Regions from separate parts of the Parabacteroides leei genome, predicted to be linked through region 4. Evidence: riboswitches for the same ligand, from Rfam matches in the RefSeq annotation. Region 4 holds a riboswitch; each other region holds the start of a gene.
What was found. A riboswitch is a leader RNA that binds a small molecule or an ion and turns the genes downstream of it on or off. The one in region 4 is predicted to bind cobalamin.

Region 1: linked by a shared signal. The riboswitch ahead of M1P97_RS05550 (TonB-dependent receptor) and the one ahead of M1P97_RS16005 (cysteine-rich CWC family protein) in region 4 are both predicted to bind cobalamin.
Region 2: linked by a shared signal. The riboswitch ahead of M1P97_RS17355 (porin family protein) and the one ahead of M1P97_RS16005 (cysteine-rich CWC family protein) in region 4 are both predicted to bind cobalamin.
Region 3: linked by a shared signal. The riboswitch ahead of M1P97_RS06125 (ABC transporter substrate-binding protein) and the one ahead of M1P97_RS16005 (cysteine-rich CWC family protein) in region 4 are both predicted to bind cobalamin.

The regions. Positions count from the first base shown of each region.
Region 1 covers NZ_JAMBQG010000002.1:464,408-469,738, forward strand. The annotation lists gene M1P97_RS05545 (O-acetylhomoserine aminocarboxypropyltransferase/cysteine synthase family protein) at 1-1,154, opposite strand, end outside; cobalamin riboswitch at 1,274-1,476, shown strand; gene M1P97_RS05550 (TonB-dependent receptor) at 1,609-3,960, shown strand; gene M1P97_RS05555 (hypothetical protein) at 3,979-5,253, shown strand.
Region 2 covers NZ_JAMBQG010000012.1:187,638-192,968, reverse strand. The annotation lists gene M1P97_RS17370 (MFS transporter) at 1-1,034, shown strand, start outside; gene M1P97_RS17365 (ATPase) at 1,055-1,888, shown strand; gene murQ (N-acetylmuramic acid 6-phosphate etherase) at 1,903-2,724, shown strand; cobalamin riboswitch at 2,766-2,964, shown strand; gene M1P97_RS17355 (porin family protein) at 3,232-3,825, shown strand; gene priA (replication restart helicase PriA) at 3,897-5,331, shown strand, end outside.
Region 3 covers NZ_JAMBQG010000003.1:106,699-112,029, forward strand. The annotation lists gene cbiD (cobalt-precorrin-5B (C(1))-methyltransferase CbiD) at 1-62, shown strand, start outside; gene M1P97_RS06110 (hypothetical protein) at 120-797, opposite strand; gene M1P97_RS06115 (ABC transporter ATP-binding protein) at 867-1,877, opposite strand; gene M1P97_RS06120 (iron ABC transporter permease) at 1,880-2,917, opposite strand; gene M1P97_RS06125 (ABC transporter substrate-binding protein) at 2,927-4,087, opposite strand; cobalamin riboswitch at 4,137-4,340, opposite strand; gene M1P97_RS06130 (HsmA family protein) at 4,399-4,803, shown strand; gene M1P97_RS06135 (precorrin-2 C(20)-methyltransferase) at 4,876-5,331, shown strand, end outside.
Region 4 covers NZ_JAMBQG010000011.1:89,668-94,998, reverse strand. The annotation lists gene M1P97_RS16010 (anaerobic ribonucleoside triphosphate reductase) at 1-1,560, opposite strand, end outside; cobalamin riboswitch at 1,845-2,043, shown strand; partial or broken gene M1P97_RS16005 (cysteine-rich CWC family protein) at 2,103-2,243, shown strand; partial or broken gene M1P97_RS16000 (acyl-CoA carboxylase) at 2,295-2,381, shown strand; gene M1P97_RS15995 (aspartate-alanine antiporter-like transporter) at 2,405-3,310, shown strand; gene M1P97_RS15990 (F0F1 ATP synthase subunit gamma) at 3,422-4,276, opposite strand; gene atpA (F0F1 ATP synthase subunit alpha) at 4,293-5,331, opposite strand, start outside.

The DNA of each region.
Region 1 (5,331 bases), on a different contig from region 4:
GTATGACTTGCCGGGTGAAGCACACAAGTACGGGCGTCTGCTACGTGAGTAACAATAGCTGCCAGCTTCAGGCTATCCATAAACTTGATAGAAACATCACGTCCACCCTTCAGACCGAATGACAACACGCCACATGAACCGTTCGGGAGATATTTCTTTGTCAGGTCATAATACTTATTCCCTTCCAGATCCGGATAGTTCACCCAAGCAACCTTATCGCAGTTCTGCAACCATTTAGCAACAGCTAATGCATTTTTACAATGCTGTGGCATACGTAAATGCAATGTTTCCAGACCCAAATTCAACAGGAATGCATTCTGCGGAGACTGGATAGAACCCAGGTCACGCATCAGCTGGCTGGTTGCTTTCGTGATATAAGCCATTTTGCCGAATGTCTTTGTATAAGTCAGTCCGTGATAAGATTCGTCCGGCTGGCAAAGACCCGGATATTTGTCGGCATGTGCTTCCCAGTCGAAGTTACCGCTGTCGACGATACAGCCACCGACTGCAGTAGCGTGTCCGTCCATGTATTTGGTAGTAGAATGTGTTACGATATCTGCACCCCATTCGAACGGACGGCAGTTGATTGGTGTGGCAAATGTGTTGTCGACAATCAAAGGTACACCATGCTTGTGGGCGATGTGGGCAAACTTTTCGATGTCCAATACCATTACTCCCGGATTGGAGATCGTTTCGCCGAACAATAACTTTGTATTCGGGCGGAAAGCTTTACTGATCTCTTCTTCGCTGGCATCCTGATCGATGAAAGTACATTCGATACCCAGCTTTTTCAGTGTAACGGACAACAAGTTGTATGTACCTCCATAGATACCGGTTGCACTTACAATATGATCGCCGGCTTCGCAAATATTGAAACAGGCAAAGAAGTTAGCAGCTTGTCCCGATGAAGTCAACATGGCTGCAACGCCACCTTCCAACGCAGCAATTTTGGATGCTACGGCATCGTTTGTCGGATTCTGCAGACGAGTATAAAAATAACCACTCTCTTCCAAGTCGAACAATTTAGCCATCTGTTCGCTGGTTTCATACTTGAATGTAGTACTCTGATAGATAGGGAGCACACGCGGTTCTCCCTTTTTCGGTTGCCAGCCACCTTGCACACACAAAGTTGCCGGCTTGAATGAATTGCTCATATTTTTTATGTTTGCTATGTAATTATATTCTGCAGACAAAAGTAAAGAATAGTTCGTTCTATTTACACAAATCTTTGATCAATTATAAAAAATACACTATTGTTTCAAAATAATCGTGTACCTTTGTACCCGATTTTGGTGTCACGCTTCCAATTCCACGGAAAAGTGATGAAAAGGGAATCAGGTGTAAATCCTGAACAGACCCGCTGCTGTAAGCTCCGCCAAAGTCTTTGAGCACGACTCAATCCACTGTTCGCAATGAATGGGAAGGACGCTCAAAGATGGAGTAAGTCAGAAGACCTGCCAAGATAAGAAGTTTAAAGCTTTCGGGAGATAAGGCTAAAAACATATGAGAAAGAACATTCATCTACTTTACCGGAGGTTCTGCCTGTTCATGTGTTCTATTGTTTCTTTCATCGAAAGCATGTAAAAAACAATTAATGAATTTGGTGAAATGAGAGGTTTCATACATGTATTTCTTTTATTGAGTTGTTTGTTTCCAGTAAGTCTGGCGGCACAGAATAAAGTGATTCTATCCGGCGAAGTGAAAGAGAAGGATGGGACACCGCTTCCGTTGGCTACTGTCGCTATAGAAAATACGATTTCGGGAACGTATACAGACGACCGGGGACGTTATTCACTGTCGGTAACCCCCGGCAAACGCACTCTTATAATTACCCTGTTAGGTTACAACACCATAAAGACCGTTGTCGATATCCGTAAAAATATGACAATGAATTTCACGATGGAAGAAAACTCCATAACCCTGAATTCGGTTGAAGTATACGGTAAAACGAAAACCCAACAGGTGAAAGAAAGTGCTTTTGCAGTCAATGCGTTGGATGTTAAACCACAGATCAACACTCTGAAGAATCTGAATGATATGGTGAACCGTACAACCGGTATTAAGATTCGGGAAGAGGGTGGAGTCGGTTCAGACTTCGACTTGTCTATCAATGGATTATCAGGAAATTCCGTTCGTTACTTTATTGATGGGATGCCTTTGGATACAAAAGGAAGCGGTGTCTCGCTGGCAAATCTTCCTGTCAATATCATTGACAGGGTGGAAATATATAAAGGGGTAGTTCCTGCCAGCTTGGGAGCAGATGCTTTGGGGGGGGCTATCAATATTATTACCAGTCAGGAAAAAAAGAATTACCTGGATGTTTCTTATGGTACAGGTTCTTTCCATACGCATAGAACTGACCTGAATGCCCAATTCGTAGAACCGAAGACCGGATTGATCATCAAGCCGACTATCGGAGTCAATTATTCGAAGAACGATTATGAGATGAAAGGCGTTGAGGTATGGGATGAAGATAGCCGTAAATATATTGAAGTCAACCGTAAACGGTTCCATGACGATTATTTTTCCTTGTTGGGCCAATTGGAAGCCGGCTTTGTCGATAAAGCGTGGGCAGATGCTTTCTTTGTTTCCGGGTCTTATTCCAAAATAGATAAAGAAATACAGACAGGGTCTATCCAGACAAAGGTGATCGGTAATGCGGAGCGTCATTCCGATGCATGGAATGTATCAGCCCGTTATCAAAAGCGGTTTGAGAAAATTAATACAAATGCATCGCTTTCCCATACCTGGGACGCATCGCTTACTGTCGATACGGCTTATCGTATCTATGATTGGAACGGAGATTTTACTCCTTCATCCCGTAATGAGCTTAATGGCCGTGGGCGTTCCATACGTCATTACAACCGCCCTATGACTATTTTTCGAGGAGGCGTCGATTATGCGATCAACCGGCATCATTCAGTCAGTTTGAACTATCTGCTTAACCGTACCGGAAATAAACGTCGTGATGATGTCGACGAAACTTTTGAGCCAACCAATGATGTGCTGACCAAGCATATTCTCGGGTTGACTTATAATCAGTCTTTTTTCGACGGAAGATGGGAGAGTACCGTTTTTATTAAAGATTATATCAATGCCACCTCTATCGAACAAAACGATCTTGCCTGGATAACCGGCTCGGAAAATCTCAAAGGACATTTTTCGAAGAGTTATTGGGGAGGTGGTTTGGGGCTGCGCTATACCATTTGGGATGTACTGGCGGGAAAGGTTTCTTATGAACATAGTGTGCGCCTTCCTTTGTCGCGTGAGCTGCTTGGAAACGGAACGACTATCTATCCGAATCTCGCCCTTCATCCCGAAAGCAGTGATAATATAAACCTGGGTCTTTTTGGTAACTGGTATCCTTCTTACGGTCATTCCTTCTATTATGAGGTCAACGGATTTCTTCGGTTTGTCGACGATTATATTCAGGCAACCGTATCGGAAAAAGAAGGTATGATGCAATACGAGAATATTCCGGCTGTACATGTGAAAGGTATTGAAGGGGAGATGCGCTACAATTGGAAAAATAGCTTTCAGATAATGGTCAACTGTAGTTATAATGAAGCACGTGACCAAAAGAAATATAAAACCGACGGTAAGCCTTCGGCTACTTATAATAACCGTGTACCTAACCGTCCCTGGGTGTATAGCAATGCTGATGTAAGCTATGCATTTCATGATCTGGCACAGAAGGAAGATGATCTTCGCATCGGATATTCCTGGCAATGGATACACTGGTTTTACTTATCGTGGGAAGCATACGGAGCCCTTGAAAGTAAGTCGCGTATACCGACTCAGAATGTATCGAATCTTAATGTGAGCTATTCATGGATGAAAAGACGCTATAATGTGTCATTGGAATGTAGTAACCTGTTTGACGCTACGGTTTATGACAATTATAAACTCCAGAAGCCCGGTCGTGCATTCTTCGCTAAATTCAGATTATTCATTAATTAATAATTTAAAGATTATCAAATGAAAAAGTTTCAATTACTATTTTGGGTATTATTAACGGCATTGCTTACCTTGTCTTTTAGTGCTTGTTCCGACGACGATGAGCCTACTCCCGGACCGGAGCCTGCTCCAGAAGCACAAACCTATCACTTCGACATCTGGATTGCTCTGGATAAACACGGTGGTATGGGACGTGACGTACAAACTCTTGTCAAGAGCATCGACTCTCTGAAGGCTGGTTCGGAAAAGATCAGTTTTGAAGGAGATGGAACAGAAGTTCATAGTGTTATGTCTTTGGAAAGTATTATCAAAGGGAAATACTACTATCAGGTTCCTGTATCGGGGGATCGTTTTTCCAAGTATACGCTGTCGAATAATAAGATCAATGTTATTCAAGAGCAGAAATTCGGCACAAATACGTACGATACCCGTAAGTATACACATGCCTGGATCGATGATAATACGCTTGTGATCATGGCTTCTAACGGGGATGGAGATAAAATTATCTGGACGAAACTGAATGCGACCGATATGAGTATTATCAAGGAAGGCGTTCTTGATATTCCTCTTCCTGAAGGAGATAAATTATTCTCTACTTCAGGTATTCTGAACTATCGTAAAAGCGATAATAAACTTATTTATTTCTATTTGGGGAAGAAAAGTAAACGTGGAGATACAACACCTTTCTTCTTTACAACTGTAATCAATGCTGAAACAATGGCCGTTGAAAGTAATATACGTAATACGATGGCTCATCAGATGGTTGGTAGTGCTTATGGTGAATTGTTACAGAAATGTACGCTGGTTGACGAGAGTGGAAATCTTTATCTTGCAGGTTTCTCCGAAAATGAAGATGGAACGGAGAAGAGCCATCTGATTCGTATCAAAGCCGGTGAGAAAGATTTTGATCCTAGTTACGATGCTTTCACTAATACAGGAAAACTTGTTTCTCTCGAATATCTGGGTGATGGTAAAGTTCTTGCATATGCACGTCAGGATGAACTAGGTATGGAAATTGATAGTTACAGCCATTATTATACGATCATCGACCTCAATAGTAAAACCAGCAGCCGTGTAAAATACAATGGACAGGATCTCCCGTACAGCGGTGGCCGCTTCTCTCAGCGTACTGCAGTGGTTGATGGTAAGGCTTATATCGGTGTTAATCCGGAAAGTTCAAATCCTTGTGTCTACATTTATGATATAAAGACAGGCAATATAGAGAAGGGTGCTGATATTAAAGAAGGCTACTACTTCGAGCAGATACGTGTACTTGATAACGAAGATGCTGAATAAGAACCTTTCAGGTTCCAGTCGAAATGTAAATTGAAGTGCACTCCTTTGGTTGAGTCCAACTTTTGGGGGCACTTCAGT
Region 2 (5,331 bases), on a different contig from region 4:
CAGGATTGGCCGGTATCGCTTTTACAATCCCGATGGATTATTTCTTTCAGTTAACCCTGGCCGTCTTCTGGCTGGTGGCTTTCAGTTCGGCTACACACGATATTGCAGCGGACGGTTTTTATATGCTGGCACTCGACTCGCATGACCAGGCTTTCTATGTCGGGATACGAAGTACCTTTTACCGCATTGCAACCATTGCCGGACAAGGATTGCTTGTGATGCTGGCCGGCGCTTTGGAAGACAGTACCGGAAAGATTCCGTTCGCCTGGTCGATCACGTTCCTGATCCTGGCCGGACTATTTATCGGTCTCTGCCTGTATCATAAGTATATTTTACCGGTTCCGAAGTCCGATAAAGCGGCTGTAACAGTTACTGCTTCTACCATATTTAAAGAATTCTTTGCTACATTTGTCTCGTTTTTCAGGAAGAAGCAGGCATTGGTCGCTATACTGTTCATGCTGTTCTATCGTTTTCCAGAGGCACAACTGGTTAAGCTGGTAACGCCTTTCCTGATCGATCCGCGCGAAGTGGGTGGTCTGGGACTTACTACTTCTGAGATCGGCCTGGTGTATGGTACGATCGGTATTATAGGCCTGACACTGGGAGGTATTATCGGGGGAATCGTGGCAGCGCATGGTGGATTAAAGAAATGGATTTGGCCGATGGCGCTGGCAATCACATTGCCTGACCTGGTTTTTATCTACCTGAGCAGTGCACTTCCTGAAAGTCTGCTGGTCATTAATATATGTGTGTTTGTTGAACAGTTCGGTTACGGATTTGGTTTTACTGCCTATATGTTGTACCTGATCTATTTCTCCGATGGAGAACACAAAACGGCTCATTATGCGATATGTACCGCCTTTATGGCATTGGGTATGATGCTTCCGGGGATGGTTGCCGGGTGGTTGCAGGAAGAACTCGGATATGTGAACTTCTTCTGGTGGGTGATGGGATGTTGCCTGATCACACTGGCTGTAACAGCTTTCCTTAAGATAGATCCGGCATTCGGTAAAAAAGACAGAACGATCGATTAATTAAGTAATAAAACGGAAATATGATACTAATTGCCGACAGTGGTTCCACCAAGACAGATTGGTGTGTAATAGAAAGAGGAAAGCCAGCCCTTCGTTTTCAAACGCGGGGGATGAATCCTTTTTTTCAGACGGAGGAGGAGATAGGGAAGGAGATTGAAACCGGATTACTGCCTGCATTAAAAGACCTTATACCTTCCGCCGTATATTTTTACGGGGCAGGCTGCGCTTTCCCTGAAAAGAATGAAATGATACGGCGGTCTGTCAACCGGTATCTGTCTGTTCCTGTTGAGGTAGGGAGTGATCTCTTGGCTGCTGCCCGTGCTTTATGTGGCGATGAGCCGGGGATAGCTTGTATTCTGGGAACCGGTTCGAATTCCTGTTATTACGATGGCAAAGAGATTATAAAGAATGTTTCTCCCCTGGGATTTATTCTGGGAGATGAAGGAAGCGGTGCCGTATTGGGTAAACTATTGATCGGGGATGTATTGAAAGACCTGCTGCCTCCGGCTCTGAAAGAGCAGTTTCTTACACAATATGGCTTGACTCCGGCATCGATTATGGACAAGGTTTACCGGCAACCTTTCCCCAACCGTTTTCTGGCCGGCCTTTCCCCTTTTATACGGGAGCATTTGGATGAACCTGCCATTTGGGAACTGGTCACCCGTAGCTTTCTGGCATTTTTTACCCGGAACGTGAAGCAGTATGATTGTTTTGAATTACCTGTCCACCTGGTCGGTTCAGTTGCATGGTATTATCAGGAAATACTGAAAGATATTGCTTTCGATCTGGGTCTCCGTCTCGGAACGGTTGCGCAAAGTCCGATGGAGGGATTGATTGCGTATCATGGTAAGTAAACTTATATTTAATTATGTCATTTACTAAAATAACAGAACAAGATTCATTATATAATGACCTGGAACATAAATCTGTCCGGGAGTTGTTGGAAGATATAAACACAGAAGACCGGAAGGTCGCATTGGCAGTGCAAAAAACAATCCCCCAGATAGAGAAACTGGTAGATCAGATCGTTCCCCGGATGAAACAGGGAGGGCGTATCTTTTATCTGGGGGCCGGAACAAGCGGTCGGTTGGGAGTGCTCGATGCTTCTGAAATACCTCCAACTTTCGGAATGCCCCCCACTTTGGTGATCGGTCTGATTGCCGGTGGCGATACGGCTCTTCGCAATCCGGTAGAGAATGCGGAAGATGATATGGAGCGTGGTTGGGAGGAATTGCAGGAGCATCAGGTCACAACCAAAGATACGGTGATCGGTATTGCTGCATCCGGTACGACCCCTTATGTGATTGGAGCTTTGCGTAAAGCCCGTGAGCAGGGGATACTGACGGCCTCTATCTCCAGTAATCCGGATTCCCCCATGGCCGCTCAGGCCGATGTGGCGATCGAAATGATTGTCGGTCCGGAATTTGTAACCGGCAGTTCCCGTATGAAGTCCGGTACGGGGCAAAAGATGATTCTGAATATGATTTCAACATCTGTGATGATCCGGTTGGGCCGTGTAAAAGGCAACCGGATGGTAAATATGCAATTGACCAATCAGAAACTGGTCGACCGGGGGACGCGGATGGTGGCAGAGGAACTGGGGCTGAGTTATGGCCAATCGCAGCGGCTCCTTCTGATGTATGGCTCGGTAAAGGCTGCCGTTGATGAATATCGGAAACATAATAATTAATATTTTTCATCAACCGATGGAGAACGAAACGAAAATATCTCTATATTTGCGACGTGCATTGTTCCGGACCTGTATCCGCAGGAAAGGATTAAAAGGGAATCGGGTGTAAATCCCGGACAGTCCCGCTGCTGTAAGCTTCATTATAGATTGGGCAATACCATAAGCCACTGTTCTTTTTTGAATGGGAAGGCGCTCAAACCGGAAGTAAGTCAGAAGACCTGCAAGGCATATTATTTCGACGGCTTCGAGGAAAGGCCGGAAGAGAACAGGAGGTCGGTTAACGTCTCCACTATTCTTACTCCCGTTTCCCGTATAGCTGTCTGAACGTTTTTGTTTTTAATTATTTTGCCATAATAATTAGGAAAAGAGGCATGGATCGGTTTATGGGATGAGCTCCGTAACCGGTGCATGCTTTCCTTTTTATGAATGAACAGGATGATAGGAATACTTGTTTATTATAGGAAAAGTGCGTTTATTTGTAAACATAATTAATTAACAACAGGCAATATGAAGAAGGTTACAGGTTTAGTTTTGGTTATTTTGATGATGTTTATAGCCCTACCGGCTAAGTCCCAACTGAAGTTTGGATTAAAAGGGGGAGTAAACATATCGTCCGTTCATCTGAATTCCGATATACTGAAGGCGGATAATGTGACAGGGTTCCAGATCGGTCCGATGATCGAGACAACACTCCCACTGGTCGGAATCGGACTGGATGCGGCGATCCTTTATTCTCAGAAAGGATTGGAGTTGAAAGCGAAAGGCTCTGAAAATACCAGTATAAAAACGGATTATCTCGATGTACCGGTCAATTTGAAATGGAAATTCGGTATTCCCCTTGTTAAAGCTTATCTGTCGGCCGGACCCTATATCGGTTTCCGTGTCGGAGGAGATAAAATCTGGAATGTTTTAGGCGAACAGATGAAAGCAAAGAATTTCAGTGCAGGACTTAACTTCGGTGTAGGGGCTGAATTGATAAGCCATTTACAGGTAGGGATAAATTACGGATTGGGATTGACTGACAATTACAGTGCCGACAAACTCGATTTGGGAGGTGCTAAAAACCGTGGATGGTCTATCACAGCCGCAGTTCTGTTTTGATGACAGATAGAAAAGATATGCAGGGCCGGACTTTAACAGTCCGGCCTTTTTTGTTACTTTTGACCTCGTAAATGAAATACGCAGATGTCATATTGCCTCTTCCGTTAGAGAATAGCTATACCTATAGTATTCCTTCCGATCTGGAGACAGCCGTCATTCCCGGTTGCCGGGTGATCGTCCATTTCGGTAAGAAGCGCTATTATACGGCGATTGTAATGGATGTGCATGAACGCAGGCCTGATACGGATTTTGAAACGAAAGAAATTTATGCCTTGTTGGATGCGACTCCCGTATTGCGCCGTCCGCAACTCCGTTTCTGGAAATGGATCTCATCCTACTATATGTGTAAGCTGGGGGATGTTTATAAAGCCGCCTTGCCTTCCGGCTTGAAGCTGGAAAGTGAAACGGCCGTCACCTATAATCCCGACTTTGAGGCAGATGGTCCTTTGAGGCCGAATGAACAGTCGGTACTGGATGCTTTTACCGGTGTCCTGAAACTGACCGTGTCGGAACTGGAGAAAAAGACAGGGCTTCGTAATGTGGTTCCCGTAGTTGCTTCCCTGATGGCCCGTGGAGCGGTAGTAGTGAGTGAGGAAATGAAACGGGGATTTGTCCCGAAGATGCAAACCTTCATTCGCTTATCGGAAGAATATGCCACGGAAGAACAGTTACAGGCTGTATTTGCCGATTTTAAGCGGGCGAAGAAACAGGAGCTTATGTTAGTTTGCTATCTGGATCTGAGTCATGCCTTGAATCCGGCGTTGGTTCAGGAAGTATCAAAGAAGGAGCTACTGGAACGTAGTGGTTGCTCTTCCACGATTCTGGACGGACTCTTGAAACGTGGTGTCCTGGTAAGTTATGAAAAAGAAGTGGGGCGTTTACAGGTTCCGGTCTGCCGTCTGCAACCCCTTAGTCCGTTAAGCCCGGCACAGGAGAAGGCTTATGGTGAAATACATGACGTGTTTACTTCGAAGGAAGTTTGCCTGCTTCATGGAGTTACTTCGAGTGGCAAGACGGAAATCTATGTCCGGTTGATCGATGAGGTACTGAAGTTGGGACGGCAAGTGCTCTACATGCTGCCCGAAATAGCTATCACGACACAGGTAACCGAACGGTTGGCAAAATTGTTCGGTGATAAGCTATTGGTATATCATTCTAAATTTTCGGATAACGAACGGGTAGAGGTTTGGAATAAACTATTGCATGGGAATGGTCCTATGTTGGTCTTGGGAGTACGCTCTTCACTTTTCCTTCCGTTTAAGGACCTGGGATTGATTGTCGTAGATGAGGAACATGAAAATACTTACAAGCAACAGGACCCGGCACCCCGTTATCACGCCCGTAATGCGGCTATCGTGTTGGCGGGCATGCATGGGGCCAAGACTTTGCTGGGCTCGGCTACACCTTCAATCGATTCTTATTTTAATGCTACTACCGACAAATATGGCTTGGTTGAACTGACTACACGTTTTGGCGACTGCCTGATGCCGGAGATTATCTCTGTCG
Region 3 (5,331 bases), on a different contig from region 4:
TTCTGCCTAAAGGCGAATTATCTATCTTATTGATAACGGAAGAAGGAATTATTTGGAAATAATCCGTATCCTATCCATTTGAGTTCACCTCAAAAACAGGTTGAATTTTCACCCCGTTTTTATTCCAATGCAATCTCTTTACTCCGGATATAGGAAACATCCAATTGTCCACCTGCATTCCCATTATCTTCCTGCAAAGGAAGTATTTTGGCCCGGCTGAGAGACAAAGTTCCTTTAGAAGCATTTACCATGTTACTGAAATTGATATCAATGGATTTACTACCTTCAGTACGGTTTAATATATTATAAGATCCACCATTATAAGTGATCTGTACACCGACAACTTCATCCTTTCCTACCGGATCTCCCTCCCAGGTAAGCGTAGTCGTACCTGTTATTTTAGCTGAAGTAAAAGACTCGGGGATAGCGATCGGCTTCACGTCATTTATGGAAGCAACATTTGTATAGATACTGTCTTTTGCCCGCGTAAAGACAAAAGTCATATCATCCAATCCGGAGAATGAATAAGTATAAAAATAAGTACCCACATTGTCAAAATCCGGGGTTTTACCATTGATTGTAATGGAAGCCGGACCGTTCAGTTTGATATTGATGCCGGCACTATCCAGTTTATTGAAATTAGCTCCGACACGCGTCGTATTATTAGTCACATCGTAAGCGACACCCAGATTCTGATAAAAGGGAACATCCGCATCGATATCGGGAGCGTCATCATTATCACAGGAGGTAAATGCCCATGCAGAGACGAGAAAGACAAACAAGAAATACTTTTTCATGACGATTAATATTTTGAATTACCTATATATAACAAACGAAATGAAAAAAGTTTATCCTGTTAACATATTTCAGTTGACAGCATCCAGAGATAACAACAATTCTTCAATGGAAGCAACCTGCCGCTGCTGTCCGTCCGAAAAACAAAGGGTGATGGCAGATGTTGCAGTATCACCGGCATCGATCCAGTTCTCCGATTCTATTTCGGAGCCGGCATAGAAACCGTTTCGTAAAAGAGCCTTACGCACCATTGCATATTTCCGGCCGTCACCGACAAGACGGATTTTCTTATCGTATGGGTTGTCGATACGGAACAATCCGGTTTCCATATCGAAGACAATCCCTTTACGGGCAAAGAAACCGCTCAGATAACCACTCAATGCCAGGTCTTCGGGCGTACCGGTGCTGATCCCTTTCTCTCGATCCATCAGCCAGATCTTATCGGCTATCTGAAGGGCCAGTTCGAGATCATGAGTGGAAAGGAAAATCGTTTTATTTGTAGAGCGGGTAAGACTATGCAACAATTGCATGATCTCGACTTTACTGGGAAAATCGAGGAAAGCCGTCGGTTCATCGAGAAAGATAACAGGTGTTTCCTGCGCCAGCGCTTTGGCGATCATAACTTTCTGCCGCTCGCCGTCGGAAAGGGTATGCACCATGCGTGAAGCTAGGTTTTCGATACGAACCAAGGAGATAGATTCTTCTACAATCTGCTTGTCTTCTTTTCCCAGTCGTCCCCAAAAACCGGTGTACGGACTGCGTCCCATCCCGATCAATTCCCGGACAGTCATGTTACGGATCTCACACTTATCTGTCAGTACCACTCCCACTATAGTGCTAAGCTCCTTGTCACTATAGTGCTGTATATCGCGGGACAGTAGTGCTATTTCACCGGATATACGAGGCTGGAAAGCGGACAAGGTACGTAATAAAGTAGACTTCCCGACACCGTTGGCTCCCAGTAGGCAGGTTAATTCGCCACTGTAGATTATTGTCGTTATATGGCTCGCTACCAGCTTTGTATCATTCTTGGAATGATAGCCGATAGAGAGATCGTTTATCTGAATAGTTGCCTCTTTCATACTCATTCGTTCAGTTCATTTTTACGTCGGCGGAATAATACGGAAGCAACGACCGGAGCACCGACCAATGCGGTTACCGAGTTGACCGGCAAAGCCCCCTCAAATCCTGGCATACGGGCTATCAGGTTACAAGCCAATGCCAGGGCTGCCCCCACAAATAAGACACCGGGCATCAGTATGCGATGATCGGATGTCTGGAAAATGGCCCGGCAAAGATGAGGAACTGCAAGCCCCAGGAAAACGATCGGACCACAGTAAGCGGTCACGATAGCTGTCAATACACCGGCAGAGGTGATAACGAGCAGGCGTGCCCGTTTAATATTCAGTCCCAGGTTGCGGGCATACCCATCGCCGAGAAGCATCAGGTTCAATGTCTTTATCAATAGGAACGAAAGAGGGATCAGGATAGCCATAATCGCCACGAAAAGCATCATCTGATTACCGGAGACACGTGAGAAACTTCCCAGTCCCCAGATTACATAAGCACGGATATCTTCTTCCACACTAAAGAATTTCAACACACCGATCACCGCATTTGCTACATAGCCGATCATCACCCCGATAATCAATAGCGTCACATTCCCTTTAACCTTCTGCGAGACATAAACGATCAGTGCCATAACAGACAAGGAACCGACTATGGCCGCAATAGATAAAGCAATCTCCCCCATAAAGCCCAGTTTACTCAACGCCACGCCTCCCAGGCTTCCGCTCAGCAAGACAACGAAGGCAACTCCCATACTTGCACCGGAACTGATACCCAACACAGAAGGTCCCGCCAAAGGGTTACGGAATACGGTTTGCATCTGAAGCCCGCTGAGAGCTAACCCGGCTCCCGCAACTAATGCCGTCAAAGCTTGCGGAAAGCGTGATTTCCAGATAATATTCTGCCAGGTGACCGGTTCGTCGCCATTGCCGCAGATGATATTCCAAACCGAATGGAAGGGAATCGAAACAGATCCCAACACCAGATTCAGAAACAGCAACACGACGATTGAATCAAGGATCAAAAGCATCAGGATAGTGTTAGAATACTTCATCGTCCCCATTTATTTAAGTAAATCATAATAGACAGGCGTGTGATCCGGCAATAAATTCGGGTGGAAGATATGCAATAAATCGCCCAATACAACTTCCGGCTCGGTCGGCATGCTTTCATAAAAAGGTTTCTCCCGCATATTACAATAGATCACTCCCTTTTCCTTGAAAGCACGGAAGTCTGCATAACGGGGATCCTGATCTTTCAGTGATTTATAAGTATATGTTCCCGGATAGCTGTTTACGATACGCCAGTAATCGGCTTCATCGGCCTGGTTATAGACCGTCTCGAAGTCGAGCGTCACACCGCCGGAGCGATCGTCGTCTTTCAAAAAATAATCAGCGCCGGCATCTTTGAAAAGCTGTGCAAGGAAGCTCTTTCCTCCTACTGCATACCAGTTACCACCATGTATTTCGCCACTGAATACAATAGGACGTCTCTGCACTTTACCTTCGGCAGTCAGCTCTTTCAATTCGTTGTAGCGGTTCTCTATAATGGAGAATTTCTCATTGGCTTCCTGCTCTATCCCGAGTAACAGACCGACAAACTTAATCCATTCAGCCTGTCCCAGCGGTGTCATTTCTTTATATCCCAGATGAGGAATCAGAGGGATACCGATATCTTTCATCGTCTCGTATCCGCCACGCTTAAAGGGAGAGATCAGGATCAGGTCCGGATTAATACTCATAATCACCTCATTATCGAAATTACCTTCGATCCCGATCTTCGCCGTCTTTCCTTCCTTCAGCTGATCATTGATAGTCTTATTAAACAGATGGCGCGTACTCGTGATACCGACCACCTTATCCTCCGCTCCCAACTTTATGAAATTGGAGAGCTGCAGGGAAGTCATACAAATGGCACTGCGCACAGGCGTTTCGATCACTGTATAATCGGCAGGAATACCTTCCGGCTTCATCCCACGGGGAACCAACGCAAACAGGAAGTGCGTGCTTTCTTCATTCTGCGGGTCATGTATATCCATCAGAACATAACCGTCGGCATAGGTCAACTGAAAACCTTCGGCATATTCAGGTGTGATCTGAACCATCCTATCCGCCGTAATCGTTTGTTGCGACGATGCATTCTCTTTCTCCTGCTGATTTCCTTTCGATACGCACGATGCAGCCATTAACGCTAACAGGCAGCCACCGAGTAAATAGTTATTCATATTTCTATTTGTTTTTATCCGACACAAACTGTCCAAACCCACGAGGACAATCGTTATGCAAAAAATGGCAGGTCTTCTGACTTACTTCCATCCCGAATGCCTTCCCGATCGCAAAGACCAGTGGCAAAAGGTATTATCAGGATGTTTATAAAGCTTCACAGCAGCGTGGACTGTCCGGGATTTACACCCGGTTCCCTTTTAATCTGTCTCCGTGAACAGGAGTTTTACAGAACCGATTTCGAGCGCAAAAGTAATAAGAAAAACTGAACCTTTCGCATACGGAACTGTTATTTACAGAAAATGACAGCATTATGGTACTCAATCAGGTAGACACTCATTTCTTAATTGCAGCTATTTGCGTAATATCATCGGCATTAGTATTTTATACAATCGGTGTATGGGGCGAACGCATCCAAAAGAAGCTGAAAGCCTGGCATGTAGCTTTCTTTATCGCCGGACTATTCGCCGATGCTATCGGTACCGGCCTGATGGAACAGATTGCGCAAATGACCGGAATACAAGATAATCTCCACACCATCACCGGAATAATAGCGATCTGCCTGATGTTTGTCCATGCGTTATGGGCTTTATGGACCTATCTTAAAGGGTCCCTCAAAGCGAAAGCTCATTTCAACCGTTTCAGTATAGTTGTCTGGTGTATCTGGTTAATCCCTTATTTCATAGGGGGCTATCTGGGAATGTCGCTTCACCCCTGATATTGTTCAGCAGTTTATTTGGAGACTTCCGTTATTTTAAGCACTTTTGCCCTCTGAATAAAACAAGAGCAAATGACACATCCTATCAGCTTCGTTTCATTAGGTCCCGGTGAACCGGAACTTATCACTGTAAAAGGGTTTAAACAACTTCAGCAGGCAGATATAATCTATTGTCCGGCTACCCGGAATAAGCAGGGAGATTCTCTTTCACGTGCGGCTGATATCGTGCGTGCTTTGGAGATAAACGAAGTTGCCATACGATGCTTTATGCTTCCTATGAATAAAGATCGTACAGAGGCCTGGAAAGCCTACGATAGTTTATACAATGAAGCTGTGGCAAACCATGCAATAGGTAAACGGATTGTCATCGTTGCCGAAGGGGATGCCGGTTTCTATTCATCCATACAATACATATACGACAAACTTACAGAGACAGGGATCGCCGTACAACGTATTGCCGGGATTCCGGCTTTCATTGCCGCCGGAGCTTTGGCTGGTTTGCATATCGTCAAACAGGAAGAGCAGATC
Region 4 (5,331 bases):
ACCCTGGTTGATAACAGAGGCGATCGTGTCGGTGGGTTTCAGTTTCTCGCTACCCAACCAAAGTGAAGACATCAATAGCGGGAACTGTTTGGCATAAGCCGTTTTCTGGAATTCCATACGTTCGTGAAGCTGTCGGGCGGTCACTTCCAACATATCATCCAGTTTCGCAAAGAAACGAGCAATACGAACTTCCTTATCTTCGATATCCATGCATTCGATAGCCAGGCGTACGATATTGATGGTTGAGAAGGATAGGTTTCCGCGTCCGATAGAAGTCTTCGGTCCGAAACGGTTCTCGAATACGCGGGTACGGCATCCCATAGTGGCTACCTCGTACATATAACGTTGTGGGTCGTCTGCTTTCCAATCTTCGTGCTGGTTGAATGTGGCATCCAGGTTGAGGAAGTTAGGGAAGAAGCGACGGGCAGAAACTTTGCAGGCCAGCGTATACAGGTCGTAGTTACGATCTTCCGGCAGATAACTTACGCCACGTTTCTTTTTCCATATCTGGATCGGGAAGATAGCCGTTTCGCCGTTGCCGACGCCACGGTAGGTACTTTTCAGTATTTCGCGGATGATGCAACGTCCTTCGGCCGAAGTGTCTGTCCCGTAGTTGATAGAGCTGAATACCACCTGGTTGCCACCACGTGAGTGAATGGTGTTCATATTATGGATAAAGGCTTCCATCGACTGGTGTACACGGCTGGTCGTTTTATTGATAGCATGCTGTATGATCCGCTGGTCGCCTGTCAGGCCGTCTAACGGAGTATTTACGTAATCATCAACTTCTATCTGGTAGAGATGCGAATAATCGGCTCCGTTCAACTCTTCCAGTGTTTTAATCTCTTCGATAAAACTGTTGCGTACATAAGGAGCCAGATAGAAGTCGAAAGCCGGGATTGCCTGTCCGCCGTGCATTTCGTTCTGAGCTGTCTCCAGTGAGATACATCCCAGGATACTGGCTGTTTCGATACGTTTAGCCGGGCGCGATTCGCCATGTCCGGCAGAAAAACCATATTTAAGTATACGGTCTAACGGATGCTGTACGCAGGTCAGACTCTTGGTAGGGTAATAATCTTTATCATGAATGTGGAGGTAATTGTTGGAGATAGCTTCCTTTACCTCTTCGCTTAACAAATAGTCATCGACGAACGGTTTGGTCGTTTCGCTGGAGAACTTCATCATCATACCCGCAGGTGTGTCCGCGTTCATATTCGCATTCTCACGGGTGATATCGTTCGATTTGATATTGATAATCTCCAGGAACATGTCGCGCGTTTTCGCTTTACGGGCAATGCTGCGTTGGTTACGGTAAGCGATGTATTTTTGTGCTACGTCTTTACGGCTACTGTTCATCAGTTCCAGTTCGACTGCATCCTGAATCGCTTCCACTGTCATTTGTGGTTCTCCTTTGAATGAAATATGGTCTACGATCTGGCGAATCAGCTGCAAATCGTCTCCTATTTCAGTGTGTAACATGGCCTTTCTGATTGCCGTTACAATTTTTTCCTCATTAAATCCGACGATACGTCCATCCCGTTTAATAACTGTTTGTATCATGATAGCTCTATTGGTGTGTAATACTTTTTTTATGTTTGCAAAGGTATACTGTTACTATATACGGTGTTCTTTTTGGAAAACTTTTTGCTAGTTAATATTTGTCAACTATCTGGTAATCATATGTGTTGTTTTGAGAAATGGGAAACTTTGTAATTTAGATTGGTTATTTTGTTGTCCAAAAGTAAAATCTGTAATTCTATTTCGTTAGCTCTTATGTTTCAGAGGCTTTTACCGGAAGGCAAAAAAAATATATGAAAAAGGAGTATTTAATGAGTAATTTTTCTATACATTTGCATTGAAATGGTTCTGTGTTTTCGGTTCCGGAAATACAGATTAAAAGGGAATCGGGTGTAAATCCCGGACAGTCCCGCTGCTGTGAAGCTCCGTTCAACATTCTGAGAATTACTTATTGCCACTGACGTATGTCGGGAAGGTTTCAGGATGGGAGTCAGTCAGAAGACCTGCCGTTCGTTAAAGGTTCATATCCTCGTGGGTTAGGATACGAATTCGAAAAGATTATTTATTATAAAAGTTATTAGATCATGGAGAAAGATTGTCCGCGTTGTGGTGTCTCCTTTATCTGCCGGGTAGAAAATATTACTACCTGCCAATGTGCACCTGTGAATTTGGATGAGCTTCAACTGGCCTATGTGAAAATGCATTATCCGGGTTGTTTGTGCAATTCCTGCCTGAATGAAATAAAGAAATATTTTTATGCTTGCGAAGTGAATCCTCGTTACAAACTCATACAGGCATTGGAAATGCCTAAAAATAAAAGCCTGACTAATCCACCGAAAAAACATGGTAATATGCCGTTATAGAAAGAAATTAAAAATAAATTGTTATGAAGTGGATAAATGAGTTGTTATGGGGAGAGGGAATAGGACATTCCATCCTCTTATTATCGCTGGTGATTGCTGTCGGTATCCAGTTGGGAAAGATCAAGGTATTTGGTATCTCTCTGGGAATAACGTTGGTTTTGTTTGTCGGTATTTTACTGGGGCATTTCGGATTTACCATCAATCCCGCTGTTATCCACTTCTTTAAGGAGTTCGGATTGATCCTGTTTGTCTATTCGGTAGGTATGCAGGTAGGACCGGGGTTCTTTTCTTCCTTTAAGAAAGGGGGGATGACCTTGAACGGATTGGCTTGCGGAATTGTCTTTCTTGGTGTTATAACAGCATTAGCCATTCATTTTATAACGGACATTCCTATACCGACGATGGTTGGTATTTTGTCGGGAGCTATTCTGGGTAGTATTCCCTTCTCTATTCCGGGGATTCCGCAGCCAATCAAACTGGGTTTGGCCGGTGGCCCGTTGGTTGTTTCTATCCTGTTAAGCCGGTTCGGATACCGTTATAAATTGGTTACTTATACCACCCAGAGTGCTAACCTGATGTTGAGGGAGGTCGGCATAACCATGTTCCTTGCCTGTGTAGGTTTGAGTGCCGGGGATGGATTTGTGGATACGATCGTGAATAAAGGAGGTTTTGCCTGGATCGGTTACGGTTTCATCATCACGATGTTGCCTTTATTGATTATCGGACTGGTAGGACGGCATTTCTTTAAACTGAACTATTATACGTTGATGGGATTACTGGCCGGAAGTACGACCGATCCTCCTGCACTGGCTTATGCAAATGCTACGGCAGGAAATGATGCACCGGCTGTGGGGTATGCAACGGTTTATCCTTTGACTATGTTTTTACGCGTATTAACCGCGCAACTAATGATATTATTCTTCTATTAAATTTATAAAATTTGGTTGTTAGAATATTGTTCAATAATAATTTTAAAGCCAGAAGCTCCGCCGAAGTGATTTCGCCGGAGCTTCGTCCTTTATAGAGGTAATGAGGTTGTATTATCCCGCTCCTCCCATGATATCCAACAATTCGTTGGTGATGGCTTGCTGGCGGGTTTTATTATATTGGAGTGTCAGTTCCTGGATCAGGTCGTTCGCATTGTCGTTGGCCGTCTGCATGGCCAGCATACGGGCGGCATGTTCGGCTGTAACGGTGTCGAGCAATGTCGTATAGATATGTAAGTGAAGCACTTTCGGGAGCAACAAGGCCAACAAATGTTCGGATGACGGTTCGAGTATATAGTTGGCCGATGAATGTGCCGGATCTATTTCCGGCAGAGTGACCGGCAGGAATACCTTTTCGGTCAGTACCTGTTCCGCCATATTCTTGAAATGATGGTAGAGCAATTCTACCCGGTCTGCTTCTCCGGAAATATAAAGCGTCATCAGCGCAGATGCCAGCTTGCTGGCATCTGCGTAATTCAGCTTGTCTGCGATCAGCAGAAAACTGTCGTCTGTCTGATACCCTGCTTTGTGAAGTTCGTCGGCTATCTTTTTACCGACAGGATACAGGCGCACAGCGATACCATCCGCCTCATACCGGTGAAGGCGGGTAGACAGTTCCTTCCATACGTTGGCATTGAAAGCACCACACAGACCCGTATTGGACGAAAAGGCGACGATAGCAACCTGTTTTACCTCCCGTTGGGCGGTATAAGGTGAATTCAGTTCGCTTTCGGCTGCCAGGGTTCCGTTCAACAGGGCGCTCAGCTTACTTTCGTATGCAAGCATATGTTCGACAATCGTCTGCGTGTGATGTAGTTTGGCAGAAGATACCATCTTCATGGCTGAAGTGATCTTCTGCGTGTTCCTGATCGATGCAAGACGGATTTTTATCTCTTTCAGTGATGCCATAATTTAGTTTCTATATTCAACCAGCTTTGTATGCACCGCTTACCTGGCGGGCTGTTTCCTCCAGGATACGGCAGACGTCATCGTTTATCACACCCGATTTCAGTACGTCGAGTACGTCGTGCTGGTGGTTGGTGATTAATGTCTGCAGGTATGCGTTCTCGAAATCGTGAACATGCTCCAGCGGCACTTCCTTCAATAAACCTTTTGTTCCGCAATACAGGATCGCGATCTGTTGTTCGACAGGCATCGGGCTGTATTGGGGCTGGATCAATAGCTGGGTATTCTTTTGTCCTTTGTCGATGGTAAAAGCGGTAACAGTATCCATCTCGCCACCGAATTTGGTGAACGACTCGAGTTCGCGGAACTGTGCCTGGTCTATCTTTAAAGTACCGGCCACTTTCTTCATCGCTTTCAGCTGGGCGTTACCGCCTACACGGGATACCGAGATACCTACATTGATAGCCGGACGGTTTCCCTGGTTGAACAGGTCTGTTTCCAGGAATATCTGTCCGTCGGTGATGGAGATCACGTTGGTCGGGATATAAGCCGAGACGTCACCCGCCTGTGTTTCGATGATCGGCAGGGCAGTCAATGAACCGCCACCTTTCACGATCTCTTTCATGCTGTCCGGCAGGTCGTTCATCTCGCAAGCCACTTCCTGCTGGTTGATGATCTTCGCTGCACGTTCCAGCAAACGGGAGTGCAAGTAGAAGATATCACCCGGATAAGCCTCGCGACCGGAAGGACGGCGCAGGATCAGGGATACTTCGCGGTAAGCAACGGCCTGTTTGGACAGGTCGTCGTAAACGACCAGGGCATGGCGTCCGCTGTCACGGAAGTATTCACCGATAGCCGCACCGGCAAAAGGAGCGAAATATTGCATGGCTGCCGGGTCGGAAGCCGTGGCACTGACAACGATCGTGTAGTCCATAGCACCTTTTTCCTGCAGCGTATTGACCAAAGAGGCAACAGTAGAACCCTTTTGTCCGATCGCAACATAGATACAGTAAACAGGGTTGCCTGCTTCGTAGTTGCTGCGTTGGTTGATAATGGTA